Regions from separate parts of the Kitasatospora sp. NPDC005751 genome, predicted to be linked through region 1. Evidence: riboswitches for the same ligand, from Rfam matches in the RefSeq annotation. Region 1 holds a riboswitch; the other holds the start of a gene.

Region 1 (5,894 bases):
GCCAGTACTTGTCCGCCGGGTTCACGCCCGCCGGGAAGACGGCCTCCTGGCGCGAGTAGCCGTGCGCCCAGTCACCGGCCAGCGCGCCCGCGGTGTGCGGGGCGTTGCGCAGCGGGTTGTCCTCGGCCGGCCACGCGCCCGAGCCGACCTTGTCGATCTCGGCCCGGATCTCGATCATCGCGTCGCAGAAGCGGTCGATCTCGTGCAGGTCCTCGGACTCGGTCGGCTCGATCATCAGGGTGCCGGCCACCGGGAAGGACATCGTCGGCGCGTGGAACCCGTAGTCGATCAGGCGCTTGGCGATGTCGTCCACCGTCACGCCGGTCTCCTTGGTGAGCGGGCGCAGGTCGATGATGCACTCGTGCGCGACCAGGCCGCCGGGACCGGTGTAGAGCACCGGGAAGTGCGGGGCCAGGCGCTTGGCGATGTAGTTGGCGTTCAGCACCGCCACCTGGGTGGCCCGCTTGAGTCCCTCCCCGCCCATCAGCCGGACGTACGCCCAGGAGATCGGCAGGATGGCCGCCGAGCCCCACGGGGCGGCCGAGATCGGGCCGACGCCGGTGGCCGGGCCCGCCTCGGACTGCAGCGGGTGGTTCGGCAGGTACGGCGCCAGGTGCGCGCGCACCGCCACCGGGCCGACGCCCGGGCCGCCGCCGCCGTGCGGGATGCAGAAGGTCTTGTGCAGGTTCAGGTGCGAGACGTCCGCGCCGAACTTGCCCGGCTTGGCGAGGCCGACCAGGGCGTTCAGGTTGGCGCCGTCCACGTAGACCTGGCCGCCGGCCTCGTGCACCAGGGCGCAGATGTCGGTGATCTGGGTCTCGTACACGCCGTGGGTGGACGGGTAGGTGACCATCAGCACCGCGAGGTTGTCGCGGTGCTGCTCGATCTTCGCCCGGAGGTCCTCGACGTCCACGTCGCCGTCGACCAGGGTCTTGACCACGACCACGCGCATACCGGCCATCACGGCGGAGGCCGCGTTGGTGCCGTGCGCGGAGGACGGGATCAGGCAGACGTCGCGCTGCACGTCGCCGTTGGCGTGGTGGTAGGCGCGGACGGCCAGCAGACCGGCCAGCTCGCCCTGCGAGCCGGCGTTCGGCTGGATCGAGACGGCGTCGTAGCCGGTGACCTCGACCAGCTGCTGCTCCAGCTGGCGGATCAGGGTGAGGTAGCCCTGGGCCTGGTCGATCGGCGCGAACGGGTGCAGCTGGCCGAACTCCGGCCAGGTCACCGACTCCATCTCGGTGGTCGCGTTGAGCTTCATGGTGCAGGAGCCCAGCGGGATCATGCCGCGGTCCAGCGCGTAGTCGCGGTCCGACAGGCGGCGCAGGTAGCGCAGCATGGCGGTCTCCGAGCGGTGGCTGTGGAAGACCGGGTGGGTCAGGTACTCGTCCTCGCGCAGCAGCGCGGCCGGCAGCGCCTCGGCGCTCTCCGGGGTCTCGACGCCCTCGACGCCGAACGCGGCCCAGACGCCCGCCAGGTGCTCGCGGGTGGTGGTCTCGTCGGTGGAGACCGAGATCCGGTCCTCGCCGTCCTGGTACACGTTGATGCCGTGGGCGCGGGCGGCCTCGGCGATCGCGGCGGCGCGGCCGGGGACGACCGCGGTGACGGTGTCGAAGAACTCGCCGTGCAGCAGCTCGACGCCGCCGGCCCGCAGGCCCTCGGCGAGGGCGGCGGCGTAGCGGTGGGTGCGGCGGGCGATGTCGGCCAGGCCGTCCGGGCCGTGGTAGACGGCGTACATCGAGGCCATCACGGCCAGCAGCACCTGGGCGGTGCAGATGTTGCTGGTGGCCTTCTCGCGGCGGATGTGCTGCTCGCGGGTCTGCAGGGCCAGCCGGTAGGCGCGGTTGCCGTCGGCGTCGACGGAGACGCCGACCAGGCGGCCGGGCAGCGAGCGGGCGTACTCGGCGCGCACCGAGAGGTAGCCGGCGTGCGGGCCGCCGAAGCCCATCGGCACGCCGAAGCGCTGCGAGGTGCCGCAGGCGATGTCGGCGCCGAGCGAGCCCGGGGACTTCAGCAGGGTCAGCGCCAGCAGGTCGGCGGCGACGGCGACGATCGCACCGAGGCCGTGGGCCTGCTCGATCACCGGGGCGAGGTCGCGGACCACACCGGTCGCGCCGGGGTACTGGAGCAGCACGCCGAAGACGCCGCGCTCGGCGATCTCGGCCGGGATGCCGGCGGAGAGGTCGGCGACGACGACCTCGACGCCGGTCGGCTCGGCGCGGGTCCGGATCACCGCGACGGTCTGCGGCAGGGTCTCGACGTCGACCAGGAAGACGCCGCCCTTGACCTTGGTGACACGGCGGGCCAGGGACATCGCCTCGGCGGCCGCGGTGCCCTCGTCCAGCAGCGAGGAGCCGGAGGTGGGCAGACCGGTGAGGTCGGAGACCACGGTCTGGAAGTTGAGCAGCGCCTCGAGACGGCCCTGCGAGATCTCCGGCTGGTACGGCGTGTACGCGGTGTACCAGGCCGGGTTCTCCAGGACGTTGCGCAGGATCACCGGCGGGGTGAAGGTGCCGTAGTAGCCCAGGCCGATCATCGGCTGGAGGACGGTGTTGCGACCGGCCAGCTCGCGCAGCTCGGCGAGGACCTGGGCCTCGCTGCGGCCGGCGGGCAGGTCCAGCCCGGTGATGGAGCGGATCGCCTCGGGCACGGCGGTGGCGGCGAGCTCGTCCAGCGAGCCGTAGCCCACCTGGGCCAGCATCTTCTCCTGCGCGGCGACGTCGGGGCCGATGTGGCGGTTCTCGAAGGGGCTGGCCTGCTCGAGCTCGGTGAGGGTCACGGGGGTGGTGGTGCGTCCCGCGTTCGGCTGGGCGTTCATGGTGGTCGAGGCCTCCTGGTCACGGACCGGCGGGGGTACGCACGCCGGGCGGCACCGCCGCTGCGGACGACAGCGGACAGGCCTGGGGCGGACGGACCCGACAGGCCTCCCCCTCTGTCATCGGGACCTGAGAGCTTCACCCGCGCGAGGCGCTGTGGCGCCCCGCCGGCTTGCACCGTCGGTGAGGGTGGTGCCGCCGGCTCCCTCGCCGGCAGTCCTGCCCTGCTTTCCAGAGTGACCTATCCCACACGGTACGGATGCCTGAGAGATTCCGGGGAGGAGTTGCTCCTTCGGCGCCCCGACCAGCGACTTCCGCTCTCGGGGACTCTCCCGAGCGGGCTCGGCGGTCGCGCCCAGGGTACCAGCGGCAGGCGCCTCGATCACGGGTGCGTCCTGGCAGGTGAGCAGCCGGTCCGTGACCCGGACGGCGCAGCACCGGGCCCGTCCGGCCGCACCCCGGTCGCGCCGGTCCGGTTCATGGCTTTTGGTGTGAAGTGGCGGATGGGACGGGCGGGCCGGCCGCCGGCCTGCGGGCGTTCCGCAGGCGCAACGCACTGGAGGAAAGAGTGCAGACCGATATCGACCCCCGGGACCTCATCGGCCACAAGGCGGTCGACCGCAACGGAGACAAGATCGGCACGGTCGACGAGGTGTACCTGGACGACGCCACCGGGCAGCCCGAATGGGCGGCCGTCCGGACCGGCATCTTCGGCCGGGACGCCTTCGTCCCCCTGACCACGAGCGAGTTCTCCGGCGACGAACTGCGGGTGCCCTACGACAAGTCCCTGGTGAAGGAGTCACCGGACTTCGGCGTGGGCCAGCACCTCTCACCCGCCCAGGAGCTCCAGCTCTACCGCTACTACGGGCTGGACACCCAGGTGGACGGCCGGCCGTCGGCCGGCGACGGCTCCGAGCCGGCCGACCTCGACTTCGGCAGCGTGCCGGCCGCCGCCCCGGCGGCAGCGGCGGGCACCGCCGCGGTGGCGGGCGCCGCCGCGGCGAAGCCCGCCGACCAGTCGGCCTCGGCGGCCCCGGCGAAGCCGCTCGCCTTCCACTCGGCCGACAGCATGGCCCCGCCCCTCACCGTCCCCCCGGCCGCCGACCTCGGCAAGCCGTCCGAACCTGCTACGGAGCCCAACGTGCGGACCCTCGACGCCACCGCGCCCGCCACCACCCCGTCGGCGCCCGTCGCACCGGAGCAGCGCCCGCCGGCGGCCCCGCTCGTCACGGGCGGCCCCGACGGCGCCGAGGTAGCGGCCCCCCGGGCCGCCACCTCCGGCACCCCGGCGCCCGACCGCGCGGGCGCGGCCTCGTCGGCGCCGAACGCTCCGGTGGAGATCACCTGCCGTGAGGAACGGCTGGACATCACCACCGAGTGGCATGTCGTGGGCACCGCGAAGCTGCGCAAGTACGTGACCAGCGAGGCGGTGGAGCGCCGGGTGCCGGTGGTCCGCGAGCGGGTCCGGGTGGAGCGGACGCCGGTCGGCGAGGCGGAGCGGGCCTCGTTGAGCGACAAGGACATCGCCGAGGCGGTGGAGGAGGTCACGCTGCGCGAGGAGCGGCCGGTGGTCCGCAAGTACCTGGCGCCGATCGAGCGGGTCCGCCTGGTCGTCGAGCGCTACACCGACGAGGAGGTGATCCGGGACGAGCTGCGGCGCGAGCACGTCGAGGTCCACGACAACACCGCGGCCGCCCCGACCCCGGGCCCCTCGTCCAACCACGCCCCGTCCGCCACTCCCGACGGCGCCGCCGGGCGCCCGGGCAGCGGCGAACACGAGGGCGCCGGCGGGCACTTGGGCGCTGGCGAGCCGTCGCGGGCGGCCCCGCTGAGGCCACTCGCCTGACGGTCCGACCCAGGGACCCCGGACCTCCACGGTCCGGGGTCCTTCGACTTTGCCAAAGCTTCACCGATCGATATTTGACACACTGAAGTATCTCCCGGCATGGTTGCTTCAGTTCATTCACTATGTACGGGAGGAAGCAACCGTGAGTGAGGCACCACAGCCCACCACCGCGGCCGAGAAGCAAAGCAGCGCCCGGGTCCTGCCGGCCCTCATCCTGGCGATGCTGTCGTTCAGCGTGGTGCAGACCGCGGTCGTTCCGATCCTGCCCTCGCTGGCCAAGGAGCTCGACGTCTCGGGCTCCAGCATCACCTGGCTGATGACGGCCAACCTGCTCTCGGCCGCCGTGCTGACCCCCCTGCTGGGCCGCTTCGGCGACCTGCGCGGTCGCAAGCCGATGCTGCTGATCTCGCTGGCCGGTCTCGTCGCGGGCTCGGCGCTCGCCGTCAGCACCCACTCCTTCACCTGGCTGGTCGTCGCCCGCGTCCTCCAGGGCGCCGGCGGTGGCGTGCTGCCGCTGGCCATCAGCATCGTCCGCGACGAGCTGCCGAAGCAGAAGGTCACCGGTGGCGTCGCCGCCATCAGCGCCTCGATGGGCGTCGGCAGCGGCCTCGGCCTGGTCGCCACCGGCCTGCTGCTGGAGCACTGGAGCTACAAGTCGATCTTCTGGATGGGCCTGTTCTTCGGCCTGCTCGCGGTCGCGCTGGTCGCCTTCCGGGTGCCCAGCGACCCGGTGACCGACAAGGAGGGCGGCGCCGACCCGCTCGGCGCGATCACCCTGGCCGGCTGGCTCTCCGCCCTGCTGGTCGCGGTCAGCCAGGGCAACACCTGGGGCTGGACCTCCACCAAGACGCTCGGCCTGTTCGCCGTCGCCGCCGTGATCGCCCTGATCTGGGGCGTCATCGAGGTCAAGGTCAAGCACCCGCTGGTCGACATGAAGATGATGTCCCGCCCGGCCGTCGCCTTCACCAACCTGGCCGGCCTGCTGATCGGCTTCGGCATGTACGGCTCGTTCATGGTGATCAGCAACTTCGCCCAGACCCCGGAGAAGCTCACCCACTACGGGTTCACCGCGACCGTGCTGCACGCCGGTGTCATGCTGCTGCCGTCCGCGCTCGGCTCGATGGTCGCCGCCCCGGTCGGCGCCCTGCTGATCGCCCGTCGCGGCCCGCGCCTGCCGCTGGTCCTCGGCGGCGTCCTCGGCGCCGTCGCGATGGCCTACCTGGCCGTCCGCC
Region 2 (5,894 bases), on a different contig from region 1:
GGTGCTGACACGGAACGGGGCACCGCGCGCACTGTCCAGTGTGCGCGGTGCCCCGGAATCCCAGGTGACCAGGCGAGGTGAGCCCGGTCACCCGTGTCCGAACTACAGGTTCGGGTAGAGCGGGTACTTCTCGGCGAGGGCGGTGACCCGGGCCTTCAGTGCGGTGGCGACGGTCTCGTCGAAGGCGGGCTTCAGCGCCTCGGCGATGATGTCGGCGACCTCGCGGAAGTCCTCGGCCTGGAAGCCGCGGGTGGCCAGGGCCGGGGTGCCGATCCGCAGGCCGGAGGTGACCATCGGCGGGCGCGGGTCGTTCGGGATGGCGTTGCGGTTGACCGTGATGCCGACCTCGTGCAGCCGGTCCTCGGCCTGCTGGCCGTCGAGCTGGCTGTTGCGCAGGTCGACCAGGACCAGGTGGACGTCGGTGCCGCCGGACAGCACCGAGGCGCCGGCCTCGGCGACGTCGGCCTGCAGCAGGCGCTCGGCCAGGATCCGGGCGCCGTCCAGGGTGCGCTGCTGGCGCTCCTTGAACTCCTCGGAGGCGGCGACCTTGAAGGCGACGGCCTTGCCGGCGATCACGTGCTCCAGCGGGCCGCCCTGCTGGCCGGGGAAGACCGCGGAGTTGATCTTCTTGGCCCACTCGGCCTTGGAGAGGATGACGCCGCCGCGCGGGCCGCCCAGGGTCTTGTGCGTGGTGGTGGTGACCACGTCCGCGTACGGCACCGGGTTGGGGTGCAGGCCCGCGGCGACCAGACCGGCGAAGTGCGCCATGTCGACCATCAGCAGGGCGCCGACCTCGTCGGCGATCCGGCGGAACGCGGCGAAGTCCAGCTGACGGGGGTAGGCGGACCAGCCGGCGATGATCAGCTTCGGCTGGTGCTCCTTGGCGAGGCGCTCGACCTCGGCCATGTCGACCTGGCCGGTCTTGTCGTCCACGTGGTACGCGGCGACGTTGTAGAGCTTGCCGGAGAAGTTGATCTTCATGCCGTGGGTCAGGTGACCGCCGTGGGCCAGGCTCAGACCCAGGATGGTGTCGCCCGGCTGGATCAGCGCGAACATCGCGGCGGCGTTGGCCTGCGCGCCGGAGTGCGGCTGGACGTTGGCGTGCTCGGCGCCGAACAGGGCCTTGATCCGGTCGATCGCGATCTGCTCGACCACGTCGACGTGCTCGCAGCCACCGTAGTAGCGGCGGCCCGGGTAGCCCTCGGCGTACTTGTTGGTCAGCACCGAGCCCTGGGCCTCCATGACCGCCACCGGGGCGAAGTTCTCGGAGGCGATCATTTCCAGGGTGGTCTGCTGGCGGTGCAGCTCGGCGTCGACCGCGGCGGCGATCTCCGGGTCGAGCGAGTGCAGGGACTGGTTGAGAACCGTCATGGTGTGGTCTTCCCAGGGAGGAGAGAAGGAGGTGCCGCGCCTGGCACGCCCCACGGAAGGGTGGCGGCGGGCGACCGGAGGGCGGAGGAGGCCCGGTGGCCGGGGCGGCCGCCGCACTGCGGCCACCCCGAACGGCCGGCTCAGGCCGGGTTGGTCAGGGCGTTGTACTCGTCGGCGCTGAGCAGCTCGTCGGTCGACTCGACGCGCACCTTGAACAGCCAGCCACCCTCGAACGGGGCGCTGTTGACCAGGGAGTTGTCGTCCAGGACGTCCTGGTTGACCTCGGTGATCTCGCCGGTGACCGGCGAGTACAGGTCGCTGACCGACTTGGTGGACTCCAGCTCGCCACAGGTCTCACCGGCGGTCACGGTCTCGCCGACCTCGGGCAGCTGCACGTAGACGATGTCACCGAGCGCGTCGGCGGCGTGGGCGGTGATGCCGACCGTGGAGACACCGTCCTCGACGGCGGTCAGCCACTCGTGCTCCTTGGTGTACTGCAGGTGCTGGGGGTTGCTCATGGCGTCATTCTCCAGGATGGGAAGCGGGTACGACGAAGCGGGCCGCCGGACGGACGGCTTCGACGTGGATCTTCGGGGTGGTCAGGCCCGGGCGGGCGCGCTCGTGAGGCCTCGGCGGGCGCGCCCGAGGGGCGTCAGCGGGCGCGCTTGTAGAACGGCAGCGCCACGACCTGCACCGGCTCGTGCTTGCCGCGCACGTCCACCGCGACGGTGGCGCCCGGGGCGGCGTGCGCCGCGTCCACATAGGCGATCGCGATCGGCTTGCCCAGCGTGGGGGAGGGCGCGCCCGAGGTGATCCGGCCGATCGGCGCGCCGTCGGCGGTCACCACGGTGTACTCGGCGCGCGGCACGCGCTTGCCCTCGGAGACCAGGCCGACCAGCACCCGCGGCGGGTTGGCCTCGGCCGCGGCGGCGGCCTGCTCCAGGGCCTTGCGGCCGACGAACGCGCCCTCGTTGGTGGTCTTGTCGAAGCGGACCACCCGGCCGAGGCCGGCGTCGAAGGGGGTCAGGTCGGTGGAGAGCTCGTGCCCGTAGAGCGGCATGCCGGCCTCCAGGCGCAGCGTGTCGCGGCAGGAGAGGCCGCAGGGGACGAGGCCGCGGCCGGTGCCGGCCTCGGTCAGCGCCGTCCAGATGTGCGCGGCGTCGCCCGGGTTGCAGAAGATCTCGAAGCCGTCCTCGCCGGTGTAACCGGTGCGGGCGAGCAGCACGTCGCGGCCGGCCACCTGGGCCGGGAGGATCGCGTAGTACTTCAGGCCGGGCAGGTCGGCCTCGGTGGTGTCGGCCAGGATCGCGGTGGACTCCGGGCCCTGGACGGCGATCAGCGAGTAGGTGTCGCGGTCGTCGGTGACGACGGCGTCGTAGCCCTTCGCGCGGGCGATCAGCTCGTCCAGCACCAGCTGGGCGTTGGAGGCGTTGGCGACGACCAGGAAGGCGTCCTCGCGCAGGCGGTAGACGATCAGGTCGTCCAGGATGCCGCCGTCCTCGGCGCAGATCATGGTGTAGCGGGCCCGCAGCTCGCCGAGCGCGGAGACGAAGCCGACCAGCGCGTGGTCCAGCATCGCGCCGGCCTGCGGGCCGGTCACGGTGATCTCGCCCATGTGGGAGAGGTCGAACAGACCGGCCTTGGTGCGGACGGCGAGGTGCTCCTCGCGCTCGCTGCCGTAACGCAGCGGCATGTCCCAGCCGGCGAAGTCGGTCATGGTCGCGCCGAGGGCGCGGTGCAGCGCGTCGAGCGCGGTGAGGCGGAGGGACGACATGGCCTGGAACTCCTCGGTCTGGGCACTCAGGTGTGCGCACGCCGGACCGGACCCGCTCGGGGACCGAGCCTGCGCGCGGGCATGCGGCGGCTGGGTCTCCCCATCTGTCGTCGAACCTGAGAGCTTCACCGCACGCGGGCCCGCAGCGCTTCACAGCTAACAGGACAGCATGGCGGCTTGCACCGTGGGTGGGCGCGCGACAGGGCCGTGCGCCGCTTTCCAGATGTGCCTAACCCGTGCGGTAGGGGGGCCTGAGAGATTCCGGGGAGGACTTGCTCCTTCGGCGCCGGCTGTACCGCCTCTCGGGGGTACTCCGGACTCTCCCGCGCGGGTTCGAGCGGCCGGTATGGAGTTGAGGTTCTCGGCGGGGAACACCCGCAGACGCGGACATCATGGCACGTCCCGGCGGAAGACGGGAGAGGGGCCCCGGGCCCGGCCCCGCCCGGCGGGCCCGGCCCGCACCCGCCACCGGTAGCCCACCGGTACCGCCCCGGCCCCGTACCGACCGGTACCGGCGCGCACCGCGGCCCCGGCCGCGGGCCCGCTAGGCTGCTCGGCGTCGGCGGACAGAGGGCGGTACAGCGGCGGATGGGGTACCCGGTGGAGCAGCAGCAGGGGTGGGGCGGCCCGGAGGCGGCGCCGCCCGGCGGTGGATGGCCCGCGAACGAGCTGGAGCAGGTGCTCACGGCCGCGCTCGGCGATCCCGGCGCGACCCCCCGGGTGTTCGAGGTGCTCGCCCGCAGCCAGGTGTGGATCCCGCTGCCGGCCGGCGGCGACCCGCAGGGCCAGGCCCTGGACCTGCCGACCATCGAGCTGGCCGGCGACCCCTACGTCCCGGTCTTCTCCTCGCAGGAGGTGCTCCTCCAGCAGGCGCCCGGGATGGCCTTCGCGATCGCGCCGGTCTGGGAGTTCGCCCGCGGGCTGCCGCTGGGCGTGGGCATCGCGGTGAACCCGGAGGCGCCGGTGGGCATCCCGGTGCCGCCGCAGGGCGTCGCCGAGCTGCGGCGCGGGCCGCGCGAGGACCGCTGGGACGCCCCGGAGGCACCGACCGGCGGCCGGGTGGCGCTGCGCGAACCGGTGCCGGGCGAGGACCCGGAGGCCTTCCTGGCCGCCTGCCGGTACGAGCTCTCGGGCCTGCCCGGCGTCCTGACCGCCAGGCGGGCGCTGGCCAGCGTGGAGGGCGAGCCGACGGTGATGTTCGTCGGCGTCCAGCTCGATCCGGCGGCCCCGGCCGAACCGGCCGCCGTGAACGAGGCCCTGGGCCGTGCGCTGGGAACCGCGCCGCTGCCCGGCGGCGTCCACCTCGTACTGCTCGACCTCGCGGAGGACCCCGTGGTCGAGTGGCTGCTCAACCGGGTCCAGCCGTTCTACGCACGGATGTGACGCGTTCCTCCTCGCCCGGCACCGGGCCGGAGGCCACCGCCGGGCACGTCGGCGTGGCGGTGGCGGGTGGCGCCCCATAGGGTGCCTGCAGATGACCGCCGGGCCGGCGGCAGGTGAGAGAAGAAGAGGCGCAGCGAGGTGGGCGCATGAGTGCGGGAGCGGTAGCGGGCGGTGCACCGGGGCCCTGGGGCCAGGCACCCGCCGGGCGCCCCGGCGCGGATCCGAGAGCGCTGGAGCACGCCCTGCGCGAGGTCGCGCCGGAACGCTGGGAGGCGTACGAGGCACTGCTGCACGCGCTGGCCGCGGGGCAGGTCTGGATGCTGCTCTGGCACGGTACGCCGGGCAGTCCGGACGCCCAGTACGGGAACATGGAGATCAGCGGCCACGGCTACGCGCCGGCCGTCACCTCGCCCGAGCAGCTGGCGGCGTCCGGCTGGGCGCGGGCGCACGAGGTGATCTCGGGGCGCGAGATCGCCGCCTCGCTCTATCGCACCCGCTGGGGCCTCTGGCTGAACCCGCACGCCCCCGGCGGCGGCGTCGGGGTGCCCTGGGCGGACCTGCGCCGGATCGCGGCCGGCCTGGACCGGCTGCCGGCCGGGCCGCTGAAGCTGAGCGAACCGCAGGTGCAGGCCCAGCAGTTCTTCGCGCTGCTGGAGCGGCAGGCGGTCGAGGTGCGGGCGGTCAAGGCGTTGCGCCGGGCCTGGGTGCAGCCCTCCGTGGGCGAACCGTACCTGGCCATCGGACTTGAGCTGTACGAGAGTTCGCCGCCCACGGTGGAGGCCGTCCGGGCGCTGATGCAGCGCGCGATCGCGGTCGCGCCGGAGGGGCTCGCGGTCTCCACCGTCGCCATGGGGGACGAGTACGACCCGGTGGCGCTCTGGATGCGGGCCAACGCGCGGCCGTTCTACGACCGCGAGGCGGGCGGCCACGGCCGCTCGCAGGCCGCGCCGTACCCGCCGGTGCCGCCGCCGCCCTACGCCTCGCAGGCGGGCCCGGCGTACGGCTACGGCACCCAGGCGCCCGGCCCGGTGTGGCCGGGGCAGCAGCCGCCGCCGCAGCAGCCCTGGCCCGGCTACCCGGGGCGCTGACGCCCGCACGGTCGACGCGGCGTGCGCCGGGCGTTCCGCCGCCCGTGCCGGGGCTCCGGGCATTGCGGTGTCGGCAGCGCACGCCGGGCATTCCGGCGCCCGCACCCCAACTCCGGGCAGACCAGGTGTTCGTGTCCCAACTACGGGCACTTCGGACACCTGTCGCAAGCACGGATGTTCGGGTGTTCTCGGCGCGATAACGGGTAGTCCGGGTATATGCACCCAAAGCCCTCCACCAGGACCGACATGACGATCCGTCATGTCGGTCCTGGCATTTC

The links. A riboswitch is a leader RNA that binds a small molecule or an ion and turns the genes downstream of it on or off. The one in region 1 is predicted to bind glycine.
Region 2: another riboswitch for glycine. It lies ahead of gcvT (glycine cleavage system aminomethyltransferase GcvT); the one in region 1 lies ahead of gcvP (aminomethyl-transferring glycine dehydrogenase).

The regions. Positions count from the first base shown of each region.
Region 1 covers NZ_JBEXYC010000017.1:124,462-130,355, forward strand. The annotation lists gene gcvP (aminomethyl-transferring glycine dehydrogenase) at 1-2,818, opposite strand, end outside; glycine riboswitch at 3,058-3,161, opposite strand; gene ABZ497_RS18420 (DUF2382 domain-containing protein) at 3,385-4,662, shown strand; gene ABZ497_RS18425 (MFS transporter) at 4,805-5,894, shown strand, end outside.
Region 2 covers NZ_JBEXYC010000002.1:46,710-52,603, reverse strand. The annotation lists gene glyA (serine hydroxymethyltransferase) at 103-1,371, opposite strand; gene gcvH (glycine cleavage system protein GcvH) at 1,512-1,889, opposite strand; gene gcvT (glycine cleavage system aminomethyltransferase GcvT) at 2,024-3,145, opposite strand; glycine riboswitch at 3,375-3,481, opposite strand; gene ABZ497_RS02955 (enhanced serine sensitivity protein SseB C-terminal domain-containing protein) at 3,746-4,528, shown strand; gene ABZ497_RS02950 (enhanced serine sensitivity protein SseB C-terminal domain-containing protein) at 4,675-5,616, shown strand.